Regions from separate parts of the Streptomyces griseobrunneus genome, predicted to be linked through region 2. Evidence: riboswitches for the same ligand, from Rfam matches in the RefSeq annotation. Region 2 holds a riboswitch; each other region holds the start of a gene.

What was found. A riboswitch is a leader RNA that binds a small molecule or an ion and turns the genes downstream of it on or off. The one in region 2 is predicted to bind cobalamin.
Region 1: it holds a riboswitch for cobalamin, as region 2 does, so the genes downstream of both, ACK8N7_RS23320 (ABC transporter substrate-binding protein) here and ACK8N7_RS34405 (ABC transporter substrate-binding protein) in region 2, are expected to answer to the same signal.
Region 3: it holds a riboswitch for cobalamin, as region 2 does, so the genes downstream of both, ACK8N7_RS10980 (ribonucleoside-diphosphate reductase subunit alpha) here and ACK8N7_RS34405 (ABC transporter substrate-binding protein) in region 2, are expected to answer to the same signal.
Region 4: it holds a riboswitch for cobalamin, as region 2 does, so the genes downstream of both, metE (5-methyltetrahydropteroyltriglutamate--homocysteine S-methyltransferase) here and ACK8N7_RS34405 (ABC transporter substrate-binding protein) in region 2, are expected to answer to the same signal.

What each region holds. Positions count from the first base shown of each region.
Region 1 covers NZ_CP177080.1:5,120,856-5,128,436, forward strand. Annotated here, with positions in the region: gene ACK8N7_RS23295 (nicotinate phosphoribosyltransferase) at 1-1,224, opposite strand, end outside; gene clpS (ATP-dependent Clp protease adapter ClpS) at 1,304-1,621, shown strand; gene ACK8N7_RS23305 (DUF2017 domain-containing protein) at 1,674-2,285, shown strand; gene ACK8N7_RS23310 (amino acid permease) at 2,619-4,064, shown strand; gene ACK8N7_RS23315 (M67 family metallopeptidase) at 4,248-4,670, shown strand; cobalamin riboswitch at 4,724-4,873, shown strand; gene ACK8N7_RS23320 (ABC transporter substrate-binding protein) at 4,912-5,907, shown strand; gene ACK8N7_RS23325 (FecCD family ABC transporter permease) at 5,904-6,944, shown strand; gene ACK8N7_RS23330 (ABC transporter ATP-binding protein) at 6,976-7,581, shown strand, end outside.
Region 2 covers NZ_CP177080.1:7,544,992-7,552,572, forward strand. Annotated here, with positions in the region: gene ACK8N7_RS34390 (acyl-CoA dehydrogenase family protein) at 1-407, shown strand, start outside; gene ACK8N7_RS34395 (acyl carrier protein) at 528-809, shown strand; gene ACK8N7_RS34400 (beta-ketoacyl-[acyl-carrier-protein] synthase family protein) at 806-2,029, shown strand; cobalamin riboswitch at 2,126-2,312, shown strand; gene ACK8N7_RS34405 (ABC transporter substrate-binding protein) at 2,375-3,424, shown strand; gene ACK8N7_RS34410 (FecCD family ABC transporter permease) at 3,421-4,509, shown strand; gene ACK8N7_RS34415 (ABC transporter ATP-binding protein) at 4,506-5,285, shown strand; gene ACK8N7_RS34420 (PRC and DUF2382 domain-containing protein) at 5,401-6,432, opposite strand; gene ACK8N7_RS34425 (adenosylcobinamide amidohydrolase) at 6,651-7,415, shown strand; gene ACK8N7_RS34430 (sulfite oxidase) at 7,422-7,581, opposite strand, start outside.
Region 3 covers NZ_CP177080.1:2,509,694-2,517,274, reverse strand. Annotated here, with positions in the region: gene ACK8N7_RS10990 (hypothetical protein) at 1-175, shown strand, start outside; gene ACK8N7_RS10985 (ribonucleotide-diphosphate reductase subunit beta) at 172-1,188, opposite strand; gene ACK8N7_RS10980 (ribonucleoside-diphosphate reductase subunit alpha) at 1,188-3,602, opposite strand; cobalamin riboswitch at 3,738-3,860, opposite strand; gene ACK8N7_RS10975 (YbdD/YjiX family protein) at 4,052-4,255, opposite strand; gene ACK8N7_RS10970 (carbon starvation CstA family protein) at 4,252-6,477, opposite strand; gene ACK8N7_RS10965 (GntR family transcriptional regulator) at 6,727-7,491, opposite strand.
Region 4 covers NZ_CP177081.1:20,564-28,144, forward strand. Annotated here, with positions in the region: gene ACK8N7_RS37480 (electron transfer flavoprotein subunit alpha/FixB family protein) at 1-376, shown strand, start outside; gene ACK8N7_RS37485 (lysine N(6)-hydroxylase/L-ornithine N(5)-oxygenase family protein) at 437-1,819, opposite strand; gene ACK8N7_RS37490 (pyridoxal phosphate-dependent decarboxylase family protein) at 1,857-3,368, opposite strand; gene metE (5-methyltetrahydropteroyltriglutamate--homocysteine S-methyltransferase) at 3,624-5,948, opposite strand; cobalamin riboswitch at 6,109-6,323, opposite strand; gene ACK8N7_RS37500 (hypothetical protein) at 6,773-6,970, shown strand; gene cobF (precorrin-6A synthase (deacetylating)) at 7,065-7,581, opposite strand, start outside.

The DNA of each region.
Region 1 (7,581 bases), 2.4 Mb from region 2:
AGGCTCCCGCGCGACGACCTCCCCGCCCCGCACCAGCTCCACCAGCAGCTCCCGCCCGGCCAGCTCCTCCGGCACGGGCCCGGTGCCGATCACCTCGGCCTCGGCGGCACCGTCCTCGTCCGCCCGGCGCGCGGCCCACTTGCGACCGCCCTTCGACGACTTCGCCCCGAGCGACTTCTTCGCCACCGGCACCAGCGGAGCATCCGGCTCCGCCGACCCGGCCCGGGCCACCAGCTTGTAGACCATCGAGCACGTGGGGTGCCCGCTCCCGGTGACCAGCTGCGTGCCGACCCCGTACGCGTCCACCGGCGCGGCCGCCAGCGAGGCGATCGCGTACTCGTCCAGGTCCGAGGTCACCACGATCTTCGTGCCCGTCGCCCCCAGCTCGTCCAGCTGCTGCCGCACCCGGTGCGCGACCAGCAGCAGGTCGCCCGAGTCGATCCGTACGGCTCCCAGCTCGGGCCCCGCGATCTCCACCGCCGCCCGCACCGCCTCGGTCACGTCGTACGTGTCGACCAGCAGCGTCGTGCCCCGCCCCAGCGAGTCCACCTGCGCCCGGAACGCGTCCCGCTCGGTGTCGTGCAGCAGGGTGAAGGCGTGCGCGCTGGTCCCCACGGTCGGGATCCCGTAGCGGAATCCGGCCGCCAGGTCGGAGGTGGCGTCGAACCCGCCGACGTACGCCGCACGCGCCGACGCCACCGCCGACAGCTCGTGCGTCCGCCGCGCCCCCATCTCGATCAGCCGGCGGCCCCCCGCGGCGGCCGACATCCGCGAGGCGGCGGCCGCGATCGCGGAGTCGTGGTTGAGGATGGAGAGGATCACCGTCTCCAGCAGCACGCACTCGGCGAAGGAGCCCTCCACCCGCAGGACCGGCGAGCCCGGGAAGTACACCTCGCCCTCCGGGTAGCCCCAGATGTCGCCGCTGAAGCGGTAGCCCGCCAGCCATTGCAGGGTCGGCTCGTCCACGATGTGCTGCTGGCGCAGGAAGCCGATCATCTCGTCGTCGAAGTGGAAGTTCTCCACCGCGTCCAGCACCCGCCCGGTGCCCGCGACGACTCCGTACCGCCGCCCCTCGGGCAGTCGGCGGGTGAACGCCTCGAAGACCGAGTGCCGGTCGGCGGTGCCCGCCTTGAGGGCCGCCTGCACCATGGTCAGCTCGTACTGGTCGGTGAAGAGCGCGGTCGACGGAACGCCGACCCGTCGCCCGAGGTCCGCTGAGTTCATGGCTGGGATGCTACCCCCTATTCGTCAAAGTGACGAGATGTGGGGTCCGTTTGTGCGTGGGGACCGCCCGGGTGGCAGCATGGGACAGGTGAGCGTTGCTACCCCCGTAGAGATCGAACGTCCTGATTCGGCCGAGGAGACCTTCGCGGTCCCCGAGCCGGACGTCCCGTGGGTCACGCTCGTCCACAACGACCCGGTCAATCTCATGAGCTATGTGGCCTATGTCTTCCAGGCCTACTTCGGCTACCCCAAGGACAAGGCGCACAAGCTGATGCTCGACGTGCACCAGAAGGGCCGCGCCGTCGTCTCCAGCGGGAGCCGCGAGGAGATGGAGCGCGACGTCCAGGCCATGCACGGCTACGGGCTGTGGGCCACCCTCACCCAGGACCGCAACTAGGGCTTCGCCCGCCCCCGCCACCTGCCCCGTTCGACCCACCATCGGAGAATCCATGGCCGGCCATTTCGAGGCCACCCCGGGCGGCGGCGCGGCCGTCGCGCTCGACGAGGTCGAGATCTCGATCCTGCGCTCCCTCGCCGTGCAGCTGCTCGAACTGCTCGGCCCGGGCGACACGCCCGCCGAGGGCGAGGACCCGCTCGCCGCGCTCTTCACCGAGGGCCCCAGCAAGCCGCCGTCCGACCCGGCCCTGGCCCGGCTCTTCCCGGACGCGTACGGGGGGCCCGACGGGCCCGCCCCGCAGGAGAAGTCCGAGGAGGAGCTGCGGGAACTGTCCGCCGAGTTCCGCCGCTTCACCGAGAACGACCTGCGCTCCCGCAAGCGTGAGGACGCCCTCGCCGTCGTCCGGACCCTGGACGCCCTCTCGCCCGCCGGGGGCGGCGGAGCCGTACTCGTCCTCACCGCCGACGAGTGCCGCTCCTGGCTCGGCTCGCTCAACGACCTGCGGCTCACCATCGGCACCCGGCTGGAGGTCTCCGACGAGGACGAGGGCGAGGAAGGCTCTCTCTACCGGCTCCCCGACAGCGATCCGCGCAAGCCCATGGTGATGGCCTACCTGTGGCTCGGGGCCCTCCAGGAAACGCTCGTCGAATCACTGATGCCGTAATCCGCCGGCTGTCCCTCCGCAGAGCCGGGAAAGACATCCTGTTCGCTCAACGGACGCTCAGATCCGGGTAACGATCCCCCCAAGTCATTGATGGCATTCATGGGGGATGGGGTTCCTTGTCCCCTTTTGCCTGTGGGGTGCGCCACAGAATGTCCCGTGGTGTCCTGTGACGGCCGTGATAAATCTTCACGATCGCCCGGGGACGCCACCCCTGTTCCCGGGGCCGCCACAAGCCGGCCGAACGCCGGTGGCACTCCATCCATATCCGGGGGGATCAGGACCTGATCCGCAGCCTTGCAGGCGCGGATCGGCGTGGAGAAAGGCGCACCACACATGACATCGGCACAGGTCGACGAGGGACAGGCCGACAAGGGAAGGCCCGGCGCGGAAGCCGGAGAGGCCGAGACCGGTGGCGAGGGGTACCAGCGCGGTCTGGGAGCTCGTCAGATCCAGATGATCGCCATCGGCGGAGCCATCGGTACCGGGCTCTTCCTCGGCGCGGGCAAAGCGATCGACCGGGCCGGGCCCAGCCTCATCCTGGCCTACGTCCTCGCGGGCCTGGTCATCTTCTTCATCATGCGGGCCCTGGGCGAACTCCTCATGTACCGCCCGGTTTCCGGCTCCTTCTCGGAGTACGCCCGCGAATTCATCGGACCGTTCTTCGGATTCGTGACCGGCTGGACGTACTGGCTGTTCTGGGTCGTCACCGGAATCACCGAAGTCACCGCCGCAGCCACCTATATGACGTACTGGTGGGACATTCCGCAGTGGCTGTCCGCACTCGTCTTCACCGTCATTCTGTACGGCGCCAACCTGATCTCCGTGAAGCTCTTCGGTGAGCTGGAGTTCTGGTTCTCGATGGTCAAGGTCACCGCGATCGTCGGCATGATCCTCATCTGCGCCGGCGTCCTGACCCTCGGCTTCTCCGACGTGGGCGACACCGCGACCGTCTCCAACCTCTGGAACGACGGCGGGTTCTTCCCCAACGGCGTCGGCGGCATGCTCATGACGCTCCAGATCGTCATGTTCGCCTTCCTCGCCGTCGAACTCGTCGGCGTCACCGCCGGTGAGTCCAAGGACCCCAAGACCGTGCTGCCCAAGGCCATCAACACCGTGCCGTGGCGCATCGCCGTCTTCTACGTCGGCGCGCTGATCATGATCCTGTCGGTCGTGCCGTGGTCCACCTTCAAGCCGGGCGTCTCGCCGTTCGTGAAGGCCTTCGAGGAGATGGGGCTCAGCGTCGGCGCCGCCATCGTCAACTTCGTCGTCCTGACCGCGGCGCTCTCCTCCTGCAACTCCGGCATGTACTCCACCGGCCGTATGCTCCGCGACCTGGCCCTGAACGGACAGGGCCCGCGCGCCTTCACCAAACTGACGAAGAACGGCCTGCCGCTCACCGGCACCACCTTCTCCGCCGCCCTGATGCTCGTCGGCGTCTGGATCAACTACCAGTGGCCGGGCGAGGCGTTCAACTACGTCGTCTCCTTCGCGACCATCTCCGGCATGTGGGCCTGGATCATGATCCTGTTCAGCCAGATCCGCTACCGCCGCCTGGCCGATCAGGGCGTGCTCCCGCAGTCCTCGTTCAAGGCCCCGGGCGCCCCGTACACCAGTTGGTTCGCGCTCGCCTTCATCGGCATGGTCATCGTGATGATGGCGGTCGACAAGGACGCCAGGATCTCGCTCTACTGCGCCCCGATCTGGGCGCTCCTCCTCGGCGTCTCCTACCTGGTGCTCAAGTCGCGCAACCCGGAGAACAACGCCTTCGTCAAGCGCTGACCCGAGGGCGGGCCCGGGTCACCGGCCCCCCTCCGCCAACCTGAGGGCGGGCCCGGTCTCCCCGGCCCACGACCACCCTCCTCCCGGACCGCCCCGGCCACCCCCACGGCCCCGGCGTCCACCATGCGGCCCTCTCCGTACCACCCACCGGTACGCAGAGGGCCGCATGCCTATCCTGGCGCCATGCTGACCATCACCCAGGCGCTCCACGACCAGATCGTCGCCCACTCCCGCGCCGACCACCCCGACGAGGCGTGCGGCGTGGTGGCGGGCCCGGCCGGAACGGGGCGCCCCGAGCGCTTCATCCCGATGCTCAACGCCGCCCGCTCGCCCACGTTCTACGAGTTCGACTCCGGCGACCTCCTCAAGCTCTACCGAGAGATGGACGACCGAGACGAGGAGCCCGTGGTCATCTACCACTCGCACACGGCGACCGAGGCCTACCCCTCCCGCACCGACGTGACGTACGCCAACGAGCCCGGCGCCCACTACGTCCTGGTCTCCACCGCCGACACCGACGGCGCCGGCCCCTTCCAGTTCCGCTCGTACCGCATCGTGGACGGCGAGATCACCGAGGAAGACGTGCAGGTCGTCGAGGCGTACTGAGGACTGCCGGCCTCTCCGGGGCCCTGCGGAGCCGCCGCCCGGGTCTGGCACACTGCCCCCAGAACCCATCAAGGCAGCAGGAACCAGGAAGCCGGTGCGAATCCGGCACGGTCCCGCCACTGTGACCGGGCCCCCTCCCGTACGGACTGACGTACCGGAGGGCGGCCCGGAAGCCAGGAACTGGCCCGCCGCCTTCTCGCATCGACCAGGGGACGCGGAAATCCCCCGGAGAGGCCCCGCCATGTCCCGGCGCACCCCCGCGCTCATAGCCGCCGCCGTGCTGCTCCCGCTCGCCCTCACCGCCTGCTCCACCCCGGAGGGCGACGAGCCCACCGGGAACAAGGCCGCGGCGAAGAGCGACGGCTTCCCGTACACCGTCACCAACTGCGGTGTCACCACGACCTTCAAGGCCCCGCCGAAGCGCGTGGTCACCATGAACCAGCACGTCACCGAGATCATGCTGGAACTGGGCCTGGCCAAGTCCCTCGTCGGCACCGCCTACCTCGACGACAAGGTCCTGCCGAAGTACGAGAAGGACTACGCGTCCGTCCCGGTCATCGCCAAGGAGTACCCCTCCTACGAGCAGGTCCTCGCCACCAGCCCCGACTTCGTCTACGGCGGCTACAGCAGCGCCTTCACCTCGGGCGACGGCCGAGGCCGCGAGGCCTTCAAGAAGTCCGGCATCGAGACCCGGCTCAACACCGAGAGCTGCGCCAAGGCCGACACCCCGATGGAGACCCTCTACGAGGAGGTCCGCGAGGTCGGCCGCACCTTCGGCGTCACCGACCGCGCCGAGGCCTGGATCAAGCAGGCCAAGGCCGGCAACGCCGCCACCGCCGAGAAGCTGAAGGACCTGAAGCCGCTCTCCGTCTTCGTCTACGACAGCGGCGACAAGACCGCCTTCACCGCGGGCGGCAAGGGCATCGGCAACGAGCTGATCAAGCGCGCCGGCGGCACCAACATCTTCGCCGACCTCGACAAGTCCTTCGGCGACGCCTCCTGGGAGAACGTGGTCGCCCGCAAGCCCGAGGCGATCGTGATCTACGACTACGGCTCCACCACCGTCGAACAGAAGAAGAAGCGCCTCCTGAGCGACCCGGCCCTCGCCGACGTGCCCGCCATCAAGAACAAGCGGTTCGCGGTCATGCCGCTCTCCGACGCGGTCCTCGGCGTCCGCGTCCCCGCCGCTGTCGAGAAGCTCGCGGCGCAGCTCCACCCGGCGGCCACCACCCCGTGACCTGCCGCACCCCCGCACCGCGGCGGCTGCTGCGCTACACCCTGGTGGTCGGCGTCCTCGCCGTACTCCTCGCAGCCGCCGTGGTCGCCGCCCTCGCCCTCGGCTCCGTCCGCATCCCGCCCGGCCAGGTGCTCGACATCCTGACCGGGCGGGCGGAGGCGAGCCCCTTCCGCACGATCGTCCTGGACGTCCGGCTGCCCCGGGTCCTGCTCGGGATCGTCGTCGGCGCCGGACTCGCCGTCATCGGCACCGTCCTCCAGGCCCTCGTCCGTAACCAGCTCGCCGACCCGTTCCTCCTCGGCGTCTCCTCCGGCGCCTCCACCGGCGCGGTCCTGGTGATCGTCCTCGGCATCGGCGCCACCCTCGCCACCACCGTCACGATCCCCGCCGCCGCCTTCGCCGGCGCGCTGCTCTCGCTGCTGCTCGTCTACACCCTGGCGCGCGGCGGAGGCGGCCTCACCACCAACCGGCTCGTCCTCGCCGGGGTCGCCGTCTCCTACATCCTCTCCGCCCTGACCAGCCTGATCCTGGTCACCTCCGCCCGCGCCGACCACCTCCAGGAAGTCCTCTACTGGACCCTCGGCGGCCTCGGCGCGGCCCGCTGGGACATGCTCGCGCTCCCCACCATCGCCCTGGTCGCCGGCACGGGCGTACTCCTCACCCTGGCCCGGCCGCTCGACCTGCTCCTTGTGGGGGAGGAGGGCGCGACCGTGCTGGGCCTGGACACCGCCCGCTTCCGGGCCGCCGTCTTCGTCCTCGCCTCGCTGATGACCGGGGCGCTCGTCGCGTACAGCGGAGCCATCGGCTTCGTCGGGCTGATGGTCCCGCACATGGCCCGGATGGCGGTCGGCGCCTCGCACCGCGCGCTGCTCCCGGTGGCCGCGCTCGGCGGGGCGGTGTTCCTGGTCCTCGCGGACCTGGCCGCCCGTACCCTCGCGGCCCCGCAGGACATCCCGGTCGGCGTGCTCACGGCCCTCACCGGCGGCCCGTTCTTCCTGTGGATGCTGCGCCGCCGCCCCGAGGGAGCGCCCGCATGACGACCGTACGTACCGCCGGGGGAGCCCGCCCGTGACCACCCTGCGCACCGAGGGCCTCTCGTACGGAATCGGCGAAGGCCGCCACCTCGTCGACGCCGTCGACCTCACCGCCGCCGACGGCGAGACGGTCGGCCTGGTCGGCCCCAACGGCAGCGGCAAGACCACGCTCCTGCGCTGCGTCTACGGCACCCTGCGCCCCACCCACGGCCGGGTCCTCCTCGACGGCGACGACCTCGCCACCCTCCCCGTGAAGGCCCGTGCCCGCCGCGTCGCCACCGTCCCGCAGGACGGTCACGCCGGGTTCGAGCTCACCGTCGGCCAGGTCGTCGCGATGGGCCGCGCCCCGCACAAGCGGTTCTGGGAGGCGGACAGCGCCGCCGACACCGCGCTCGTCACCGACGCCCTGGAGCGGGTGGGGATCGCCGCACTCGAACCCCGTACGTTCGCCTCCCTCTCCGGCGGCGAACGCCAGCGCGCCCTGGTCGCCCGCGCCCTGGTCCAGCAGCCCGCGCTCGTCGTCCTGGACGAGCCGACCAACCACCTGGACATCCGCTACCAGCTGGAGATCCTCTCCCTGGTCCGCGAGCTGGGCACCACCAACCTCCTCGCCCTGCACGACCTGAACCTCGCCGCGTAC
Region 2 (7,581 bases):
ACCTGCTGGCCACCGGACGGCTGACCGCCGAACAGGTGTCCTTGCTGCCCGACGCGGTGGAGCGGCTCATCGCGACCGTGGCCCGGCACGCCCCCGCCCTGGTGAAGTCGTTCGCGCTGCCGGAACGCCTGATGTCGGACTGGCCGATCGCCGGACCCGGTTACGCGGACGCCTACGACGACCCGGAGGGGTCCTGGCACCGGCACCGCAGGGCCGGGGCCGGGAGCCGCACAGCGGATTTCCGGCGGCCCGTCTGTGGCAGCAAACGGCGTCCGCTGCGCGAGAAGGTGGCGGCGCTCGGTACCCGCGGAGTGCTGCTCGCGTACTGGGGAACCACGTCCGTGCTCTCCCGATGGTTCGAGAAGCCGCAGGTGAGCGTAGACGAATCGGTTCGCCCCAAGGCGTAACCGGAAGATCGTCATCCAGTTACATCGGGCGGTGGGGTTACGTTCAACCACCCGCCATTCGTGAAGCTGCCGACGAGCCGCCGAAGAGCTGCCGACCAGCTGTCGATGAGAGGAAACACCGTGAAGACCCAGACCATCCACCCGAAGATCACCGAGGTGCTGACCGAGACGTTCAAGGTGCCCGCAGTCGAAATCCTGCCGGAGTCCACGATGGACAGCCTGGAGATGGACTCCCTGGCGGTCGCCGAGTTCGCCGTCATCATCAAGGAGACCCTGGGCGTCGCCGCCGACTCCGAGAAGCTCTACAAGGACGCCACGCTCGCCGACATCTCCGCGTTCATCGACGCGGCCGTCGGCGGCGAGGCGGCAGTCGGTTCGGTGCCGGTGAGCAACACCCGATGAACCGACCCGCCATCGCCGTCACCGGTCTGGGGATGATCACCCCGGCCGGCCACACCACCGACACCACCTGGGACGGGGTCTGCCGCGGCGAGTCCTTCGCGCGCACCGTCCCCGAACTGCACGGCTGCGCCATCGACTTCGCCTGTACGGTCACCGGCATCGACCTGGACGAGGCGGTCGGCGGCCGCAGCGCCTTCCGCATGGGCCGGTACGTCAAGCTCGCCGTCCTCGCCGCCCGGGAGGCGGTGACCGACGCCGGGCTCGACCCCGCCCGCTGGGACGGCGCCCGCGTCGCCGTCGTCGTCGGCACCAGCAGCGGGGGATCCGCCGGACTCACCGAACAGGCCGTCGCCCTGGAGCGGCGCGGCCCCGAGGCCACCTCGCCCTCGGGCATCCTGCTCACCATCCCGAGCATGCCCGCGGCCGAGATCGCGATCCAGATGAAGGCCACGGGCCCCAGCCTGGCACCGTGCACCGCGTGTTCCTCCGGGGTGACCGCCCTCTCGGTGGCCCGCGACATGCTGGCGCTCGGACAGTGCGACATCGCGATCGCCGGAGCCACCGAGTCGATCGTCTTCCCGGTCGCCATGACCGGCTTCGCCCGCTCGGGCGCGGCGGCGCTGCGGGACGGGGACCCCGCCCGTCTCTGCCGCCCCTTCGCCGCCGACCGGGCCGGGCTCGTCATGGGCGAAGGCGCCGCGATCATGGTCCTGGAGCGGGCCGAGGACGCCCGCGCCAGGGGAGCGGTCCCCCGTGCGCTGCTGGCCGGCACCGGCGCCACGACCGACGCCCACCACCCCACCAGCCCGCACCCCTCCGGGGCGGTCGCCCAGGCCGCCGTGGACGCGGCGCTGGCCGATGCGGGCTGGCGGGCCGAGGACGTCGACCACGTCAACGCGCACGGGACCTCGACCCCCCTCAACGACGCGACGGAAGCCGCCCTCATCGGCCGGGCCTACCCGCACCGGCCGCCCGTCACCGCCCCCAAGGGCGTCCTGGGCCACTGCATGGGGGCGGCCGGTGCCATCGAGGCGGGGCTGACCGTCCTGACGCTCCAGCACGGCATCGTCCCGCCGATCGCGAACCTGGACGCCCCCGACCCCGGGTTCGCCATCGACTGCGTCACCAAGATCCCGCGTGAGCTGCCCGTACGACGGGCCGTCAGCCACTCCTTCGGGTTCGGCGGACAGAACGCGGTGATCGCCCTGCAGGCTCCGTAAAAGGGGCGGCCGGGCCGGGGCGGCGGGACGATCCCGCGCCGCACCGGCCCGGCAGGGACCGGTACGCGCACCGGCTCTGAGCTGCGCGAAGACCCGTGATAGCTTGCCGGGGCCAGTCGAACCCCAGCGACGGGGTCAGGGAATCCGGTGCGAGACCGGAACTGACGCGCAGCGGTGAGGGGGACGGGCGGGGCCACGGCCACTGGAGCACGGGAGTGTTCCGGGAAGGCGTCCCGCCCGGACGAACCCGAGTCCGAAGACCTGCTGGCACCCGCGCCCCGCACCGGGGGCACGGGAACCGTACGACGGGCTCCGCGGCTGGGCCCAGAGACACCGAGGTCCTCCGTGCTGTCCAAGGCCACCCCTGCCCCGATACGCACCGCCGCCCTGTTCGCGGCGGGACTCGTCCTGCTCACGGCCTGCGGCGGCGGGTCCACCACCCCGTCCGCCGACGGCGGCGACAAGGCCGACGGCTTCCCGCTCACCCTCAAGAACTGCGGGCGAACCGTCACCGTGAAGGCAGCGCCCCAGCGGGCCGTCTCGGTCGACCAGGGCTCGACCGAGATCCTGCTCTCCCTCGGCCTCGCCGACCGGATCGCGGGAACCGCGACCTGGAGCGACCCGGTCATGAAGGGCCTGGAGAAGGCCAACGCGGGCGTCGAGCGCATCTCCGACAACCGGCCCTCCTCGGAGAAGGTCCTCGACAAGGAGCCCGACTTCCTCAGCGCCTCCTTCGCCTCCACCCTCGCCAGGGGCGGTGTCGCCCCCCGCGAACAGTTCGAGAAGCTGGGCGTCCCCACCTACATCTCGCCCGCCGACTGCATCGGCAAGGACAACAGCGGCGGCGGCGACGGAGCCCGTACCGAGCCCCTCACCATGGACAGCGTCTACATCGAAGTCCACGAACTGGCCCAGGTGTTCGGCGTTCCCGAGCGCGGCGACGCCCTGGTGAAGAAGCTCCGGGCCCGGGTGGCGAAGGCCACCGACGGCATCGACGCCTCGAACGCCTCCCTCCTCTACTGGTTCTCCGACTCCAAGGCCCCCTACCTCGCGGGCTGCTGCGGCGCCCCCGGCGTCATCACCCGCGAACTCGGCGCGAGGAACGTCTTCGACGACACCCACGACGAATGGCCCCAGATCAGCTGGGAGACCGTCGCCGACCGCAACCCCGACGTCCTGGTCATCGGCGACCTGAGCCGCACGATGCAGACGGCCGAGAGCGCCGGGAAGAAGATCGAGTTCCTGGAGTCCAACCCGGTCACGAAGACCATGGACGCCGTCAGGAACCGCCGGTACGTGCTGCTCAGCGGCCAGGCCATGAACCCCACCATCCGGACGGTCGAGGGACTGGAGCGCGTCGCCGCCGGGCTGCGCGACTTCGGGCTCACGGGGTGAGCGGCGGCAACCCGGCGGTGCGGGAGACCGCGGAGCTGAAGGCACCGGCGGCGCCGGGCCCGGTACGGAGCGGCGGCCCGGTCGCGGTGCTGCTCTGGACCGGCGGGCTCCTGCTCCTGCTGCTCTCCGTCGCCGTCGCCGTCACGATCGGGCCCGCCCGGATCTCCGTCCCCGACGTCTGGTCCGCCGTCGCCTCCCACCTCGGCTTCGGCGCATCGGAGCTGAGCCCGATCCGGGACGGCATCATCTGGAACCTGCGCATGCCCCGCACCCTGCTCGCCGCCGTGTGCGGCGCCGGGCTCGCGGTGTGCGGCACGGTGATGCAGTCCCTGCTGCGCAACCCGCTCGCCGACCCCTTCGTGCTCGGCGTCTCCTCCGGGGCCTCCACCGGGGCGGTCGTCGTGGTCGTCCTCGGCGTCGGCGGGGGAGCGGTGTCGCTGTCGGCCGGGGCCTTCGCCGGGGCCATCTGCTCGTTCGCCCTGGTCATGCTCCTCAGCCACACCCTCGGTGCCACCACCGACCGGGTGGTGCTCTCCGGAGTCGCAGCGATGCAGCTCTTCTCCGCCCTGACCTCCTTCGTCGTCATGACCTCCGCCGACGCCGAGCAGACCCGCGGAGTGCTGTTCTGGCTCCTCGGCTCGCTCAGCGGCGTCGGCTGGAGCGAGGTCGCCCTCTGCACCGCCGTCCTCGCCGGCTGCCTGGTGATCTGCCTGGCCCACGCCCGTACGCTCGACGCCTTCGCCTTCGGGCAGGACGCCGCCGCCGCGCTCGGCGTCAATGTCGCCCGCACCCGGATCGTGCTGCTGTGCACCACCGCCCTGCTGACCGCGGCCCTCGTCAGCTCGGCCGGGGCGATCGGCTTCGTCGGCCTGGTGCTCCCGCACGCGGCCCGTGCCCTCACCGGCTCCGGGCACCGGCGCCTGCTGCCGGTCACCGCACTCGCCGGGGCCGTCTTCCTGGTCTGGGTCGACACCCTCGCCCGCACGGTCCTGGACCCGCAGGAGGTGCCCGTCGGCGTGGTCACCGCGCTGATCGGCGTCCCGGCCTTCGTCCTCGTCCTGTACCGCACCCGGAGTACGTCATGAGCGCTTCCACGGGCCTGCGCGCCGACCGGGTCGGCCGGGAGGCCGGCGGCCGGCTCATCCTCGACGGGGTGGACATCACCCCGCCGCCCGGCGCCACCGTCGGGCTGCTCGGCCCCAACGGCTCCGGCAAATCGACCCTGTTGAGGATCCTCGCGGGCCTCCTCGCCCCGGACACCGGCGTCGTCACGCTGGACGGCGACCCCCTGGTGGGTCTCGGCCGCCGTACCGTGGCCCGCCGGATCGCCGTGGTCGACCAGCACGCCGTCACCCAGGTCGACCTCAGCGTCCTGGACGTCGTGCGCCTCGGCCGCATCCCGCACCGCCGCGCCTGGTCCGCCCCGGACCGTACGGATGAGGAAGCCGTCACCGACGCCCTGCGGCGCACCGGCCTCGCGGACCGGGCCGCCCAGTCCTGGCACACCCTGTCCGGCGGCGAACGCCAGCGCGTCCAGATCGCCCGCGCACTGGCCCAGCAGCCCCGCGAACTCCTCCTGGACGAGCCGACGAACCACCTGGACATCCAGCACCAGCTGGAACTGCTCGCCCTGGTCGCCGAGCTGCCCCTCACCAGCGTCATCGCCCTGCACGACCTCAACCTCGCGGCGATGTTCTGCGACCGGATCACCGTGATGAAGGCGGGCCGGGTCATCGCGGGCGGCACCCCGGCCGAGGTCATCACCGAAGAACTCATCGAGGACGTCTACGGGGTCCGGGCGGTCGTCACCCCGGACGGGCCGGACGGACGTCCCTCGGTACGGTTCCTGCCGCGCCGCTGACCACCGGCGACCCGGCCCCGCCCCGGACAGCCCTCCGGGCGGACCCGTTCGCACGGGCCCGCCCGGAGGCCGAGGACATGGGAGCGGCCTTCCGGCCGCCTAAGGGGGTACGCCGTCAGCGGCGGCGTCCCTGGCCGAACTCGCCACCGGTGTCCTTGCCGGTGTCCATGTCCTTGCCGTCGCCGTAGTCGATCTTCTCCTTGCGGACCTCGGCGGAGACTTCCTTCTGCTCGGTGACCTTGTTGGTCTCCAGGCGGACCCGCTCCACCGGGACGGCCTCCTTGCGGACGGTGGCGCGCTCCGCGTGCAGGGTGACCTCCACGTCCTGCTCGCCGAAGTCCGTGGTGCCGGTCACCTTCTCGCCGGGCCGCAGCGGTTCGCGGACCACCCGCACCTCCTCGTGGGAGACGGGCACGGACCGGGTGACCTCCTCGGTCACCACGTACTTGTGCAGCCTCGCCCGGCCGCTCTCGTACTCCTCCGTACCGACGTGCAGCTGCTCCTCGGAGCGGATCATCTCCTCCTTGCCGCTCAGGTCGGCGGCCCGGGACGTCCCCGCTCCGGCGCCCGCCAGCGGACGGGACGTGGCGGACATGTCCGTGTCGCGGTGCTTGCCCGTACCGGCCATGCCCGCTGCTCCGGTCGTGCCCGCGGCCCCGGCGCTCGTGGTGGCCCTGCCGGTCGCCTCGGCGTTCGGCGGCGTACCCGTGCCACGGGCCGCGCCCGCCGCACCGGCTCCGGCCGCGCCCATGGCGCCCGTTCCGGCGACGGTCCGGGCGTCGGCACCGGTGCCCGTGCCCTTGGTGTCACCGAGGTTGCCGGACTTCCTGGTCAGGCCGTAGTGCCGGTAGAGCTCCTCCTCCTCGGCGACGGAGAGGTGCGCGTCCGCGTCCACGCGGGGCGCCTCCTTGACCGTGTCCTTGGAGTGCGAGACGTGCAGGTCGGAGCCCACTCGACGGGCCCCGGCGAGCGGTACGAAGCTCTCCTTCATGCCGAACATGCCGGTCTTGACCGTCACCCAGTCGGGCTTGCCGGTGTCGTCGTCGACGTACACCCGGCCCACGCTGCCGACCTTCTCGCCCTCGTTGTCGTACACGGTCAGACCGTCGAGCTCTCCGGAATCCGTGAAACCGTCAGCGGCTCCCATAACCGAACCCTCCTCGCTGGGCGCGCCCTGTGGGTGGCTCCACCAGATGTGGCACGTCCGGCTTCCATCGCGCCTCACCCGGTTGGACGCTGCAACCGCCCGGCCACCCGGCCAAAGGGGCCCCGGAAGCCCAGCGGTCCCTCCTGGCCCCGTACGAGGGCGCTCGGCGGCCGCCGGATCAGTTAGGCCAATCGGGTGAGCGGATGAGGGGCCCGCATATGATCGGCGGAGCACGGCAGCCCCGGGAGGACGGGCCACCGCCGGTCCCGCCGAGCCACCAGGGGTGCGCCATCCGTTCCGTACGCGTCCAGCTGCCCGCCCGGCGCAGGGAACCGGGCGGCGAACCGCGCGCGGAACTCCGCGACCGGCACGAGGACGGACACCACCTCCACCACCTCGTCTGGCGGCTGGACCCCTCCACGCGGGTCTGCAGCAGCGCGGTGCTCGGCGGCGGCATCGGCCCCCGCGCCTGGATCCTCAACGCCCAGGTCCCCGGCGGCTACCCGCGTCTCGACCCGGACCGCCACCTCGCCGAGATCGCCGCCGCAGAGGGGCTCACCGGCCCGGGTGCCGGGCTGATGACGGCCGCCGACGTCGCCGCGTACACGACCGGCCACGACGGCGGCGTCACCGCGACCGTCACCACGGGCCTGGGCGTACGGGGCTGGGCGGCGGCCCCCGAGAGCGCCATCCGCGCTCCGCACCGGCCGGGCACGGTCAACATCGTCGTCACGCTCCCAGCCGCGCTCTCCGACGCCGCCCTGGTCAACGCCGTCGCCACCGCCACCGAGGCCAAGGTGCAGGCCCTCCTGGACGCCGGACTCGACTGCTCGGGCACCCCCACGGACGCCGTGTGCGTCGCCGCTCCCGAGCCGGGGCCCGACGGCGGCGAACCCTTCGCCGGACCCCGCTCCGCCTGGGGCGCGCGGATCGCCCGCGCCGTGCACACGGCCGTACTGGCGGGGGCCCGCACAGCGCGGTGACGGGGCTCAGACCACCGTCACGGGATGCCGTACCACCGCGTCGAACAGGTACCCCTGCGTGTTGTGCGCCGTCGCCTTCGGCTGCGTACGCCCCGACCGGTCCGTGGCCCGGGCCAGCAGCTCCGTCGCGCCCTTGTGCGTCGGCACCCAGTCCGCCGACCACCGC
Region 3 (7,581 bases), 5.0 Mb from region 2:
CCTCTTCGCCTTCGTCGCTCTCCCGGCCGCCATCGGCTTCGTCCGCGAGCGCCGTATCGACCGCCGGCTCCGCGACGCGGAACGGGGGGAGGCGCAGCCCACGGAAACGGAAAGCGCCGCGCGACCTTATAAGGTCACGCGGCGCTCCTACCCGAAGGGTTGGGCGAAGGCCTAGAAGTCGTCGTCGAACCCGACCGAGCCCTCGACCGCCACCTGGTAGGCGGACGGGCGGCGCTCGAAGAAGTTCGTCAGCTCCTGGACGCCCTGCAGCTCCATGAAGGAGAACGGGTTCTCCGACCCGTACACCGTCGGGAAGCCGAGGCGGGCGAGCCGCTGGTCGGCGACGCACTCCAGGTACTGGCGCATCGACTCGGTGTTCATGCCCGGCAGGCCATCGCCGCACAGGTCGCGGCCGAACTGCAGCTCCGCCTCGACCGCTTCCTTCAGCATGTCGGTGACCTGCTGCTGGAGAGCGTCGTCGAAGAGCTCCGGCTCCTCCTTGCGGACGGTGTCCACGACCTCGAACGCGAAGTTCATGTGCATCGTCTCGTCACGGAACACCCAGTTGGTGCCCGTGGCGAGACCGTGCAGCAGACCGCGCGAGCGGAACCAGTACACGTACGCGAAGGCGCCGTAGAAGAACAGCCCCTCGATGCAGGCCGCGAAGCAGATCAGGTTCAGCAGGAAGCGGCGGCGGTCGGCCTTCGTCTCCAGCTGGTCGATCTTCTCGACCGAGTCCATCCACTTGAAGCAGAACTGGGCCTTCTCGCGGATCGAGGGGATCTCCTCGACCGCGTCGAACGCCGCCGCCCGGTCGTCCGGGTCGGGCAGATAGGTGTCCAGCAGCGTCAGATAGAACTGGACGTGCACGGCCTCCTCGAAGAGCTGCCGCGACAGGTACAGCCGCGCCTCGGGGGAGTTGATGTGCTTGTACAGCGTCAGCACGAGGTTGTTCGAGACGATCGAGTCACCGGTCGCGAAGAACGCCACCAGCCGGCCGATCATGTGCTGCTCACCCGGCGAAAGCTTCGCGAGGTCGGCGACGTCCGAGTGGAGGTCGACCTCCTCGACGGTCCAGGTGTTCTTGATCGCGTCCCGGTAGCGCTCGTAGAAGTCCGGGTAGCGCATGGGACGCAGGGTCAGCTCGAAGCCCGGGTCGAGCAGGTTCTTGGTGTCGTTGGTGCTCATTACTGGCAGGCCTCGCAGGACTCAGGGTTTTCCAGGGAGCAGGCGATGGCGTCCGCGTCGGGAGCCGAAGCCTGCTGTACGGGAATGGGGGCGGCGGCCGACGCCTGGCCGGACGCGGCACGGGCGATCCGGGTCGCCGGGCGCGAACGCAGGTAGTACGTCGTCTTCAGCCCCTGCTTCCAGGCGTACGCGTACATCGAGGAGAGCTTGCCGATCGTCGGCGTCTCCAGGAACAGGTTGAGCGACTGGCTCTGGTCGAGGAACGGCGTACGGGCCGCCGCCATGTCGATCAGGCCGCGCTGCGGGATCTCCCACGCGGTGCGGTACAGCGCCCGCACGTCCTCGGGGATCCAGGCGAAGCCCTGCACCGAGCCGCTCGCCTCGCGCAGCGCCTCACGGGTGCGGGCGTCCCACACGCCGAGCTTCTTGAGCTCGTTCACCAGGTAGGCGTTGACCTGGAGGAACTCACCGCTGAGCGTCTCGCGCTTGAACAGGTTGGAGACCTGCGGCTCGATGCACTCGTACACACCGGCGATCGAGGCGATCGTGGCGGTCGGGGCGATGGCTAGCAGCAGCGAGTTGCGCATGCCGGTCTTCGCGACCCGGGCGCGCAGGGTGTCCCAGCGCTCCGGCCAGTTCAGCTCGGTGTCGTAGTGGTCGGGGTGCAGCACACCGCGTGCGGCCCGGGTCTCGGACCATGCGGGCAGCGGGCCCGAACGCTCGGCGAGGTCGCAGGACGCCTCGTACGCGGCGAGCATGATGCGCTCGGAGATCTTCGTGGAGAGCGCGCGGGCCTCGGGGGAGTCGAAGGGCAGGCGCAGCTGGAAGAAGACGTCCTGGAGGCCCATCGCGCCCAGGCCGACCGGCCGCCAGCGGGAGTTGGAGCGCCCGGCCTGCTCGGTCGGGTAGAAGTTGATGTCGACGACCCGGTCCAGGAACGTCACGGCGGTACGCACGGTGGCGTCCAGGCGCTCCCAGTCGATCGAGCCGTTCGCCACGAAGGCGCCCAGGTTGACCGAGCCCAGGTTGCAGACGGCCGTCTCGCCGTCGTCCGTGACTTCGAGGATCTCCGTGCACAGGTTCGAGGAGTGCACGACCCGGCCCGGCTCGGCGGTCTGGTTCGCGGTCCGGTTGGAGGCGTCCTTGAACGTCATCCAGCCCTGGCCGGTCTGCGCGAGGGTCCGCATCATCCGGCCGTACAGCTCACGCGCCGGAATCGTCTTGCGGGCCAGGCCCTTGGCCTCGGCCGCGCGGTAGGCGGCGTCGAACTCGTCGCCCCAGAGGTCGACCAGCTCGGGGACCTCGGCGGGGGAGAACAGCGACCAGTCGGTGTCCGTGTCGACGCGGCGCATGAACTCGTCCGGGATCCAGTGCGCCAGGTTCAGGTTGTGCGTACGGCGCTGGTCCTCACCGGTGTTGTCGCGGAGCTCCAGGAACTCCTCGATGTCCGCGTGCCAGGTCTCCAGGTAGACCGCCGCCGCGCCCTTGCGGCGGCCGCCCTGGTTCACCGCCGCGACGGAGGCGTCCAGCGTCTTGAGGAACGGCACGATGCCGTTGGAGTGCCCGTTGGTGCCCCGGATCAGCGAACCACGGGCGCGGATACGGGAGTAGGAGAGGCCGATACCGCCGGCGTGCTTCGAGAGGCGCGCCACCTGGTGGTAGCGGTCGTAGATCGAGTCCAGCTCGTCCTTGGGCGAGTCCAGCAGGTAGCAGGAGGACATCTGCGGGTGCCGGGTGCCGGAGTTGAAGAGCGTGGGGGAGGAGGGGAGGTAGTCCAGTCGGCTCATCAGCCGGTAGAGCGCGGCGACCTCGTCCAGCGCCCGCACCGAGTCGTCCTCGGCCAGACCCGCGGCCACGCGCAGCATGAAGTGCTGCGGGGTCTCGATGACCTGACGGGTGAGCGGGTGGCGCAGCAGGTAACGGCTGTGCAGCGTACGGAGACCGAAGTAGCCGAAGCGGTCGTCCGCGCCCTCGGCCATGGCCTGCTCGACGAGTTCGTCGAGCGCGGCCGCGTGGAGCGCGACGAAGTCGGCGGTGCGGTCGGCGATCAGACCCTCGCGGTGGCCCACGGCGACGGAGGCGGAGAAGCGCGTGGCGCCCTGGCCGGCGGCCTCGTCCGCGATCGTGCGGGTCAGCAGCCGGGCGGCGAGTTTGGAGTACGCCGGGTCCTCGGAGATCAGCCCCGCGGCGGCCTCGGTGGCCAGCGAGCGCAGCTCGGCCTCGTCGGAGCGGGCGTTGCGCCCGCGCAGCGCGGAGGCGGCGACCCGTCCGGGGTCGGTGTCGGGCAGATCGACGGTGAGGTCGGTCAGGGTCCGCAGCAGGGCGGTCCCGGGTCCGTCGTTCGTGCCTGCTCCGGACGCGGTGGAGGCAGCGGATTCGGTGGCTGAAACCGGATCGGCGGGCGCGATGGTCACTGGGCTTTCCCTCGCTCGGCTGGGGGCCGGCGGCGAGCGGGGGAGCCGGGCAGCACGATGCCCCGAAGGGCAGCACTGCTCACGGCGTCCACCGGCCCATCCGCGAGGCCCGGACGTCTGGCGTCCGGTTCGGTCGAGCCGGACGCGCTGTCGACAGGTCTTCGGACTTCGGGTGTGCAAAAGCACACTGATCACACCGTTGCGGGACAGTTCCGGATTCGCACCGGATTCCCCTGCGGCGACAGCGAGGTCGAGCATACATGTGGGGGGCGCTCGTTGAGGAAGCCCCCACATGTTGTGTCGGCGTGAACAGATGTCGGTACGGCGGTCTGGCTTCTTCGCCCGGCTTTTTCCGTATCGGCGGCGCACGCGGGCCCTCTTGCGGGGGTGCGAAATGGGGCCGCCGCGCCCCTGGGAGGGGTGCGACGGCCCCGTTCGGCCGGTGGTGGTCAGCAGCAGCGGAAGCCCTCGCGGGGGTCCGCCTCGCGGGCGTCCGTGCGGCTGTGTTCGAAGGCGCGGCGGGTCATGACCGGCGTGCCCGGATCGTGGGACCGGGCGTGCGCCACATAGCGGTCGTACGCCGACTCGCCGGTCAGTTCACGGACGTACCAGCGGATCCGTCCCGCCACCCGCCGTACGTCCGCGCCGGTCATGTCCGGCTCCCTGTCCCCGCCGCCTCCTTGCGGATGCCTCCCTCGGGGCCGACGCCCGCGGCGGCCAGTTCGGCCTTCTCCTCCTTGGTCGCGAGGAGCGAGGCCGGGGCGACGAGCTTGGACTCGACGTACGGCGCCTCGTGGAGCCTGGCGCTCTCCGGGTCGCGGATGGCGTTGAAGCAGACCCGGCCGGCGTCCACGAGCACCACGATGATGAGGACGGCGAAGAGCGTGCACAGCACGCCGTCGACGGTGGAGTTGGTGACGACGGTCTGCATGTCGTCCATGGACTTGGCCGGCGGCAGCACCTCGCCCGCGTCGATGCCCGCCTGGTACTTGTCGCGCTGGGCGAAGAAGCCGACCTTCACGTCCGGCGAGAAGATCTTCTGCCAGCTCGCGGTGAGGGTGACCGCCACGTCCCAGGCGAGCGGGACCGCGGTGACCCACGCCCACTTCAGGCGGCCGGACTTGACGAGCAGGGTGGTGCAGACGGCCAGCGCGACGGCGGCCAGCAGCTGGTTGGCGATGCCGAAGAGCGGGAAGAGCTGGTTGATGCCGCCCAGCGGGTCGTGCACACCGACCCAGAGGAAGTAGCCCCAGCCGCCCACCACGACGGCGCTGGCGAACCAGACCCCCGGCTTCCAGCTGACCTCGCGGAACGGCTTGTAGGCGTTGCCCAGCATGTCCTGGAGCATGAAGCGCCCGACCCGGGTGCCGGCGTCCACGGTGGTGAGGATGAAGAGCGCCTCGAACATGATGGCGAAGTGGTACCAGAACGCCTTCATCGCGGTCCCGCCGATCACCGCGGAGAAGATCTCCGACATGCCGAGCGCGAACGTGGGCGCGCCGCCGGTCCGGGAGAGCAGGCTCGCCTCCTCCACGTCCTTGGCGGCCTGGGCGAGGGCATCCGGGGTGATGGTGAAGCCGAAGTTGGCGACGGCCTGGGAGGCGGACTGGACGCTGTCACCGATCACGCCGACGGGCGCGTTGATGGCGAAGTACAGGCCCGGGTCGATGATGCAGGCGGCGATCATCGCCATGATCGCCACGAACGACTCGACCAGCATGGCGCCGTAGCCGATCATCCGGATCTGCGTCTCCTTCTGGACCATCTTCGGCGTGGTGCCGGAGGAGACCAGGGAGTGGAAGCCGGAGAGCGCGCCGCAGGCGATGGTGATGAAGACGAACGGGAACATCGAGCCGGCGAAGACCGGGCCCGAGCCGCTGGTGGCGAAGTCGGTGACCGCGGGCATCTTCAGGGTCGGCAGCGCGACGACCACGCCGAGGGCCAGCAGCCCGATGGTGCCGACCTTCATGAAGGTGGAGAGGTAGTCGCGCGGGGCCAGCAGCAGCCACACGGGCAGCACGGAGGCGAGGAACCCGTACACGATCATCCAGATGACCAGTGTGCCCGGCTCCAGGGTGAAGAAGCCCGCCCAGGAGGACTCGGCGACCCAGCCGCCGGAGACGATCGCGAGCAGCAGCAGCGCGACGCCGATGAAGGAGACCTCGCTGACCTTGCCGGGCCGCAGGGTGCGCAGATAGACACCCATGAAGAGGGCGATCGGGATCGTCATGCCGATGGAGAAGACGCCCCACGGCGAGTGGGCGAGCGCGTTCACGATGACCAGCGCGAGGACCGCGAGCAGGATAATCATGATGACGAAGACCGCGATCAGGGCGGCGATCCCGCCGACCGGGCCTATCTCGTCGCGCGCCATCTGCCCGAGCGAACGGCCGTTGCGGCGGGTGGAGAAGAACAGTGTCACCATGTCCTGGACGGCACCGGCGAAGATGACGCCGACGACGAGCCATATCGTGCCGGGCAGGTAGCCCATCTGTGCCGCGAGCACGGGGCCGACCAGCGGGCCCGCCCCGGCGATGGCGGCGAAGTGGTGGCCGAACAGGACCCGGCGGTCGGTGGGGTGGAAGTCGACACCGTTGTCCAGCAGCTCGGCGGGGGTCGCGCGGTTCTTGTCGACCTTCAGCACCCGGTTGGCGATGAACCGGGAGTAGAAGCGGTACGCGATGGCGTACGAGCCCAGCGCCGCGGCCAGCATCCAGGCGGCGGAGACCTCTTCACCGCGCGAGAGCGCGAGGGTGGCCCAGCCGATGGCGCCGGCCAGGGCGACCAGGCTCCAGACGACTATGGACTTGGGGGACAGTGTCCGCCGTCCCGGTGCTCGTGGAACCGGTGGTGCTGGTGTGGGCGATTCCGGCATATCGATCCGTCCCCTCGCGTGATCACTGTCGTAACGTGCGCGAAATCTAGGTGGTACGGCCGCTCTCCGGAACCCCTGTCCGCATACCGGTCGCGTATCGCCGATGTCTCCACCGAAGTTCCGCAGTAAGGACACGGACGGCGGGCGGGATCGGTTCACGCGATCCGGCTCCACCGGGGATGACCGAAAACAGGCGTTGGCCCGGGAAGGGAATCCCCGGTCCAACGCCTGTTCGCATGGTGCTGGTTCTCAGTCGGTCGGCCGCTTCAGGCGGGCCACGAACTTGTACCGGTCGCCCCGGTACACCGATCGCACCCACTCCACCGGTTCGCCCTGCCCGTCGATCGAATGACGGGAGAGCATCAGCATCGGCAGCCCCACGTCCGTCCCCAGCAGACCCGCCTCGCGCGGGGTGGCGAGCGAGGTCTCGATGGTCTCCTCCGCCTCGGCCAGGCGGACGTCGTACACCTCGGCGAGCGCGGTGTAGAGCGAGGTGTACTTCACCAGCGAACGGCGCAGCGCGGGGAAGCGTTTGGCCGAAAGATGGGTGGTCTCGATCGCCATCGGCTCCCCGCTGGCGAGCCGCAGCCGCTCGATGCGCAGCACACGGCCGCCCGTCGAGATGTCCAGCAGACCGGCGAGCGTGTCGTCCGCCGTGACATAGCCGATGTCGAGCAGCTGGGACGTCGGCTCCAGGCCCTGGGCGCGCATGTCCTCGGTGTACGAGGTCAGCTGGAGCGCCTGGGAGACCTTGGGCTTGGCGACGAAGGTCCCCTTGCCCTGGATGCGTTCGAGCCGGCCCTCGACGACCAGCTCCTGCAGGGCCTGGCGCACGGTGGTGCGCGAGGTGTCGAACTCGGCCGCCAGGGTGCGTTCGGGCGGCACCGGGGTACCGGGCGGCAAGGTATCGGTCATGTCGAGGAGATGCCGCTTGAGCCGGTAGTACTTCGGTACGCGCGCGGTGCGCGTACCGTTGCCGGCCTCGCTCCCCGAACTGCCCCCGTCGGCACCCATGGCCCGCCTTCCCGACGCTTGTGTTGCTGCCGTCACCGGCTCCTCCGTCTGTCGCGGCTCACATGGTGGCACGGTCCGGTCACGGGTCGT
Region 4 (7,581 bases), on a different replicon from region 2:
GCTGACCGAGGCCGCGATCGTCGTCTCCGGTGGCCGTGGCGTCAACGGTGCGGAGAACTTCCCGCTGATCGAGGCCCTCGCGGACAGTCTGGGTGCCGCGGTGGGCGCCTCGCGTGCGGCGGTGGACGCGGGCTGGTACCCCCACACCTCCCAGGTCGGCCAGACCGGTAAGTCCGTCTCGCCGCAGCTGTACATCGCCTCGGGTATCTCGGGTGCGATCCAGCACCGGGCCGGTATGCAGACCTCGAAGACGATCGTCGCGATCAACAAGGACGCCGAGGCCCCGATCTTCGACCTCGTCGACTACGGCGTCGTCGGCGACCTCTTCACCGTCGTCCCCCAGCTCACCGAAGACATCAACACCCGCAAGGGCTGAACCCCCAGCAACACCCGTCCTGGGCCGCACGGTGACCACACCGCGCGGCCCAGAGCCGTACTACCGCCGCTCTTCGGCTATGCGGCCCGGCACCCCGCCCCGGTCCTGCGGGATGCCGAAGGTGGTGAAGGCCGTACGGTCCGGCAAGGGATAGGTCTCCTTGCCCGTCAGCGCGTTGATGATGACGGCGGAGCGCCAGGCGGCCAGGCCCAGGTCGGGGGCGCCGACCCCATGGGTGTGCCGTTCCGCGTTCTGTACGAAGACCGAGCCGCCGATCCCCGGTGCGAGGACGAGCCGTTGGGCCTCGTCGACCTGCGGGCGCCCGGCGTCGTCGCGGACGATGTACGGGTCCAGGGAGGCGAGCAGCGTGTCGACGGGGCGCTCCCGGTACCCGGTGGCGAGGACGACCGCGTCGGTGGTGAGCCTGCCCCGGGACTCCTGCTGGCCGTGCTCGACGGTCAGTTCGATGCGGCCGCCGTCCGTGGTGGCGGCACGGGTGACCTCGATGCCGGGGGTGAGGGTGACATCGGGCCAGTCACCGCCGAGGCTGCGCCGGTACAGCTCGTCGTGGATGTCCCCGAGGGTGTCCCCGCTGACCCCCTTGTAGAGCTGCCACTGGCTGGGCAGCAGCCGGTCCCGGGTGGCCTGCGGGAGGCCGTGGAAGTAGCGCGTGTAGTCCGGCGTGAACTGTTCCAGGCCGATCTTGCTGTACTCCATGGGCGCGAAGGCCGGGGTACGGGCGAGCCAGGTGAGCCCTTCGGCACCCTCGGGCCGCAACCGCAGCAGATCCAGGAGGACTTCGGCGCCCGACTGCCCCGAGCCGACGACGGTGACGTGCCGGGCGGCGAGCAGCCGGTCCCGCTGGGCGAGGTAGTCGGCGGAGTGCAGGACGAGGGGTACGGGGTCCGCCGCCAGGTCCCGCAGCGGTTCGGGGACGTAGGGCGCGGTGCCGACGCCGAGGGCGAGGTTACGGGCGTGGGTGAGCCCGCTCCCGAGGGTCTCGCCGTCCGGGCCGAGCCGGGTGGAGTCGACGGCGAACGCGCCCTCCCCCGCGTCCCAGGCGATGGCGTCGACGCGGTGGCCGAAGTGGGTGGAGGGCAGTTCGGTGCTCACCCAGCGCAGGTAGTTGTCGAATTCGGAGCGGTGGATGTGGAAGCGCTCGGCGAAGTAGAACGGGAAGAGCCTGCGGCGGGTCTTGAGGTAGTTGAGGTAGCACCAGGGGCTTGTGGGCTCGACCAGGCTCACCAGGTCGGCCAGGAAGGGAACTTGGAGGGTCGCTCCCTCGATGAGCAGCCCGGGGTGCCAGTGGAAGGCGGTGCGCTGTTCGTGGAAGGCGCTGCGCAGGCCGGGCACGCCGTCGGCGAGTGCGGCGAGCGAGAGGTTGAAGGGCCCTGCGCCCACCCCCAGCAGATCGAGGGGCGGGGTTCGCGGTCCGGGCTTCATCGGGTTCCTCCCACGGGGTTCGTGCGCGTCGGCAACGTCATGGCGACAGCCTTTCCGCCGCCGGGGCGTCGGTATCGCCCCGGCCGCCTCCATCGCCGCCTTCGGCGGCCGCCCGCTCCGCCGCCTCCGTCACCAGGTCCAGCAGCGGGGCCAGTTCGGCCGTCGCCGCGTTCGGGTGCAGCAGAGTGGCCTTGAGCCAGAGCCGGCGCCTCCCGTCGCCGTCCTCGGCCACCGCTCGGCCGAGGACGGTCCGGCCGTCCATGAGCAGCGTGCGGCGGATCTCGGCGACGACGGCGTCCCCGGCAGCCGGTTCCAGCGCGTCGGCCACCACCGGCCGGAACAGCACGGTACTGATCCCGATCCCGCCGCACCGGCGGCGCAGTGCGGGCCGGGCGTCGACGGCCCGGCCGAACTCCTCCGCCGTACGTACGCAGTGCTCGACCAGTTCGCTCAGTCCACGGCGTCCCAGCGCCCGGAAGGTGACCGCGATCTTCAGTGCGTCGGGGCGCCGGGTCGTACGGATCGAGCGGCCGAGCAGGTCGGGGAGCCCGGCCTCGGTGTCGTCGTCGGCGTTGAGGTAGTCGGTGCGCAGGAACAGCGGGGCGAGCAGGGCGGTGTCCGCGACGGCCAGCACCCCGGCGGCGACCGGCTGCCAGCCGAGCTTGTGCAGGTCGAAGGTTACGGAGACGGCGCGGTCGAGCCCCGCGAGCCGGGGCGCCAGGCGCTCACTGAACAGCAGCGGCCCGCCGTACGCGGCGTCGACGTGGAGCTCGGCGCCGTACCGGTCCGCGATCCGGGCGATCTCGGGGAGCGGGTCGATGCGCCCCTCGTCGGTGGTCCCTGCGGTGGCGACGACCAGGGTCGGTCCGCCGCCGAGTCCGGCCAGGGTCCGGTCGAGGGCGGCGGGGTCGATCCGGCCGCCGTGGCAGGCGACGACGGCCGGGGCGGGGAGGCCGAGCGTCCAGGCGGCCCGGTGGACGCTGTGGTGGGCGTTGGCGCCGGTCACCACCCGCAGGGGCCGGTCCGCTCCCGCGGCCGCTCGTTCCCGGGCGAGGAGCAGGGCGACCAGGTTGGACTCGGTGCCGCCGCTGGTGATGAGGGCGTCGGGCGCGGGGGCCTCCGGGTGGACGAGCCGGGCCAGTGCGGCTGTGGTCAGCTCCTCGATCACCCCGGCGGCGGGCGCCTGGTCCCAGGAGTCCATGGAGGGGTTGAGGGCCGCCGCAGCCAGCTCCGCCGCGACCGCCACGGCGAGCGGCGGGCAGTGCAGGTGGGCGACGCACGCGGGGTCGGCCGGGTCGGCGGCCCCCTCGGCGACCGCGCGCACCAGGTCCCCGAGCGCGGCCTCGGCGCCGATGCCCTCCTCGGGGAGTACCGGGGCGCACAGGGCGCCGGTCCGCCGGGCCACGGCGTCCGGTCCTCCGGCGGGGATCGGTCCGCCCCGGGTCCGGGCGGCGGACTCCAGGGTGTCCAGGACGACCGCGGTCAGGGCGCGCAGGTGGCCCGGGCCGTGCACACCGCCCGCGAGAGAGGCTCCCGTACCGGCGCTCACACCGCACGCCCCAGGGGGATTTCGGCGGACAGCAGGCCCTGAGCACGCTCCATGGCGAAGCCCTTCGATCGAAGTGCATGATCCACAACCGGGATTCGCTGGTTAGGCTAACCTAACTCCACCGCTGGGGAAGAACGCACTCCGGCCGGCCGGGCCTCCGAACCGGCCTGCCCCAGAACCGGGTCGGGAGAACCGGCCCGCAGAACGGATGTCCCGGTGCGGGAGCGGCGGTCGCCGCTCCCGCACCGGGCCGGATCACGCCGCTTCGGTTGGCAGCTCCGCGCGGATCTCCCGCGCGGCGGCGACCAGGTTCTCCAGGGAGGTCCGGGTCTCGGGCCACCCCCGGGTCTTCAGGCCGCAGTCGGGGTTCACCCACAGTCGTGCCGCCGGGATGGCCTCAAGCCCCTTGCGCAGCAGGGCCGCCGCCTCCTCGACGCTCGGGATGCGCGGGGAGTGGATGTCGTAGACGCCGGGTCCGGCCTCACGGGGGTAGCCGTGGGCGGCCAGTTCGCGGGCGACCTGCATGTGCGAGCGGGCGGCCTCCAGGCTGATGACGTCGGCGTCGAGGTCGTCGATGGCCTGGACGATGTCGCCGAACTCCGCGTAGCACATGTGGGTGTGGATCTGGGTGTCCGGCCGCACCCCGGCGGTGGCGAGCCGGAAGGACTCCGTCGCCCACTCCAGGTACGCGGCGTGCTCGGCGGCCCGCAGCGGCAATGTTTCGCGGAGCGCGGGCTCGTCGACCTGGATCACCGAAGTGCCGTTCGCCTCGAGGTCGGTGACCTCGTCGCGCAGGGCCAGGGCCACCTGGCGGGCGGTCTCGCCGAGCGGCTGGTCGTCGCGGACGAAGGACCAGGCGAGCATGGTGACCGGGCCGGTGAGCATGCCCTTGACGGGGCGCTCGGTCAGCGACTGCGCGTACGTCGTCCAGCGCACCGTCATCGGCTCGGGGCGCGAGATGTCCCCGGCCAGGACCGGCGGCCGGACGTAGCGGGTGCCGTAGGACTGCACCCAGCCGTGCTGGGTGGCGAGGTAGCCGGTGAGCTGCTCCGCGAAGTACTGCACCATGTCGTTGCGTTCGGGCTCGCCGTGCACCAGGACGTCGATCCCGGCCTTCTCCTGGAAGGAGAGCACCTCGCGGATCTCGTCCTTGATGCGCTCCTCGTACCCGGCCTCGTCGATGCGGCCGGCCCGCAGGTCCGCACGGGCGGTGCGCAGTTCGGTGGTCTGCGGGAACGAGCCGATCGTGGTGGTCGGCAGCAGCGGCAGACCGAGGTGGGCGCGCTGGGCGGCGGAGCGCTCGGTGTACGGCTGGGAGCGGCGGCCGTCGGCGTCGGTGATGGCCGCCGTACGGGCCCGGACTGCCGGGTCGCGGGTGATGACGGCGTCGGCGCGGGAGGCCAGGTCGGCCCGGTTGGCGGCGAGTTCGGCGGTGATGGCGTCGGTGCCGCCGGACAAGCCGCGCGCCAGGACGACGATCTCCTGGGTCTTCTGCTTGGCGAAGGCGAGCCAGCGGGCGATCTGCGGGTCGATGTCGTGCTCGGCTCCGGCGTCCAGCGGGACGTGCAGGAGGGAGCTGGAGGCGGAGACGTCGACGTCGTCGGCGAGGCCGAGGAGGGTGCCGAGGGTGGCGAGGGACTTCTCGTAGTCGTTGATCCAGATGTTGCGGCCGTTGACGACGCCCGCGACCAGCCGCTTGCCGGGCAGTCCGCCCGCCGCCGCGAGGTCGGCGAGGTTCCCGGCGCCCGACTCGGTGAAGTCCAGCGCGAGTCCCTCGACCGGGGACTTGGCCAGCACCGGCAGCGCCTCGCCGAGCCGCCCGAAGTAGGAGGCGACCAGCAGCTTGGACCGGTCGGTGAGGCCGCCGAGCTCGCGGTAGGCGCGGGCGGCGGCGTTCAGCTCGGCCGGGGTCCGGTCCTGGACGAGGGCGGGCTCGTCCAGCTGTACCCATTCGGCGCCCGCGGCCCGGAGGTCGGCGAGGACCTCGGCGTACACCGGGAGGAGCCGTTCCAGCAGGGTCAGCGGCTCGAAGTCGGCGGCCACACCGGGGGCCGCCTTGGCGAGCAGGAGGTAGGTGACGGGGCCGACGAGGACCGGACGCGGGGTGTGGCCCAGCGCGAGGGCTTCCTTGAGTTCGGCGACCTGCTTGGCGGAGTCGGCGGTGAACACCGTGTCCGGGCCCAACTCGGGCACCAGGTAGTGGTAGTTGGTGTCGAACCACTTCGTCATTTCGAGCGGCGCCACGTCCTGCGTACCGCGGGCCATGGCGAAGTAGCCGTCGAGGGCGTCGGTGCGGACGGCCTCGCGGTGCCGCTCGGGGACAGCGCCGACCATCACACTGGTGTCCAGGACGTGGTCGTAGTACGAGAAATCACCGGTCGGCACTTCGTGGACTCCGGCCTCGGCGAGCTGCTGCCAGGTTCCGCTGCGCAGTTCGGCGGCGGTCTGCCGGAGGGTGTCCGCGTCGACGCGGCCCTTCCAGTAGCCCTCGATGGCCTTCTTCAGTTCACGGTTCTGACCCTGGCGGGGGTAGCCGTACACGGTGGCCCGTGCTGCCGCGGCTGCGGGCTTCGCTGTCACGTGACTCTCCTTCGCGAGCATGTCTCCAGCTGATCCCGGGACGGGACGCGGACGCGAAGGGATGACGAATCGGGCGGATACGCGACACATCGACCGTGTCCGTCCACCCGAAGGTACGCCGACCCGCCCACGAGGTCACCGGGAACTCCGCACGCGAACGGTCGCGTGCGGGCAACGGGCAGGTCTTCGGACTCGCGGGCACGCCTGCCGGGGCAGACACCTACTGGCCGTCGCTTCCCAGACCCGGCCGGGCCCAGTGCGTATGACGGCGGTCGTTCCCACTCACCGCTGCGGGGCAGTCCCGGATTCCCACCGGGTTCCCTCTTACGACACCCTGCCTGGCGGACAGGGCGAACCAGCTGCACCGGTCAGCCTAAGGGGACGACCGCCCGGCGCACACCGTTGTTCACACTTCGGACGGCGATGTGAGACACGGCCTCCGGGCAAGTTCCGTACTGCCGTGGAACGTCCTCCGAACGGGTGACTGAGGGCGTCGGATCGGTCCGCGCACCAATCCGGCCCGGCGGGCGGCGCCGAATGGTGGGTGCGGGGGCGCGGAGCGGGCGCTCCCGCACTCACTGCCCGGGACCGGATCGGCAGCCTGGCAAGATCCGGCCCCGGGCAGGCAGCACGTGTCGGCCCTCCCCGCCCTGTTCCGCCTTTCGTCGCCGGTTCGCTGACTTCCGGTCAGGTCGTGCGGGCATGGTGACCCAGATGTAACCGAATGGCGTAGGCGAGCCGGAACCACAGAGCGTCACAGGCCGTTCTTCTTGCCAATACACGGCCGCCGACCCGCGGTGGCGACGAGTGAGGGAAGCGCGAATATGAAGAAGACAGTCGGGTGGGCCCAGGACGGCGACGACTGGACTATCACGGTGAACGGCACCCTGTACCGGGCCGTCGAGCGGCCCGCCGACGGGCGCGTGCACGACTATCTGGTGCGGGGGGACGACCTGACCGCCGAGTGCCCGAGCCTCGGCCACGGGCTCGGAGTGATCCGGGCGCACGAGTCCCGGAGCTGACCTCCGGCCGGCCCGGCGACGAGGTGCGGCGGCCGCCCGCGCCACGACGCGATCCGCCGCCCCTGTCCGGAGCCCCTGCTCGCGGGCCGGGGCCTCAGCCGGCCGTACCGCCTGCGCGGTGCGCGGCGTCCGCGCCCTCCGGGCCGTCCGGCCGGTGGCGCAGCAGATAGGTGTCCATGATCCAGCCGTGCCGTTCGCGGGCCTCGGCGCGCACCTGGCTGATCCGCTCGGCGACCTCGTCCAGGGGGCCGGAGACCAGGAGTTCGTCGGGGGTGCCGATGTAGGCGCCCCAGTAGATCCACAGGTCCCTGCCGGTCAGATGGGTGAAGCTCTCGTGGCCGTCGAGCATCACCACGATGTCGCCGTCGTCGTCCGGGAACCCCTCGGCGAGCCGCCTGCCGGGGGTGATGTGGATGGGGCGGCCGACCTGGTTCAGGGTGATGCGGTGGCGGGCGGCGAGCGCGGAGACGCTGCTGATCCCGGGGATCACCTCATGGCCGAATTCCACCGTGCCCCGGGCACGGATGTCCTCCAGGATCGCCAGGGTGCTGTCGTACAGGGACGGGTCGCCCCACACAAGGAAGGCCCCGCACTCCCCCGGTGCCAGCTCC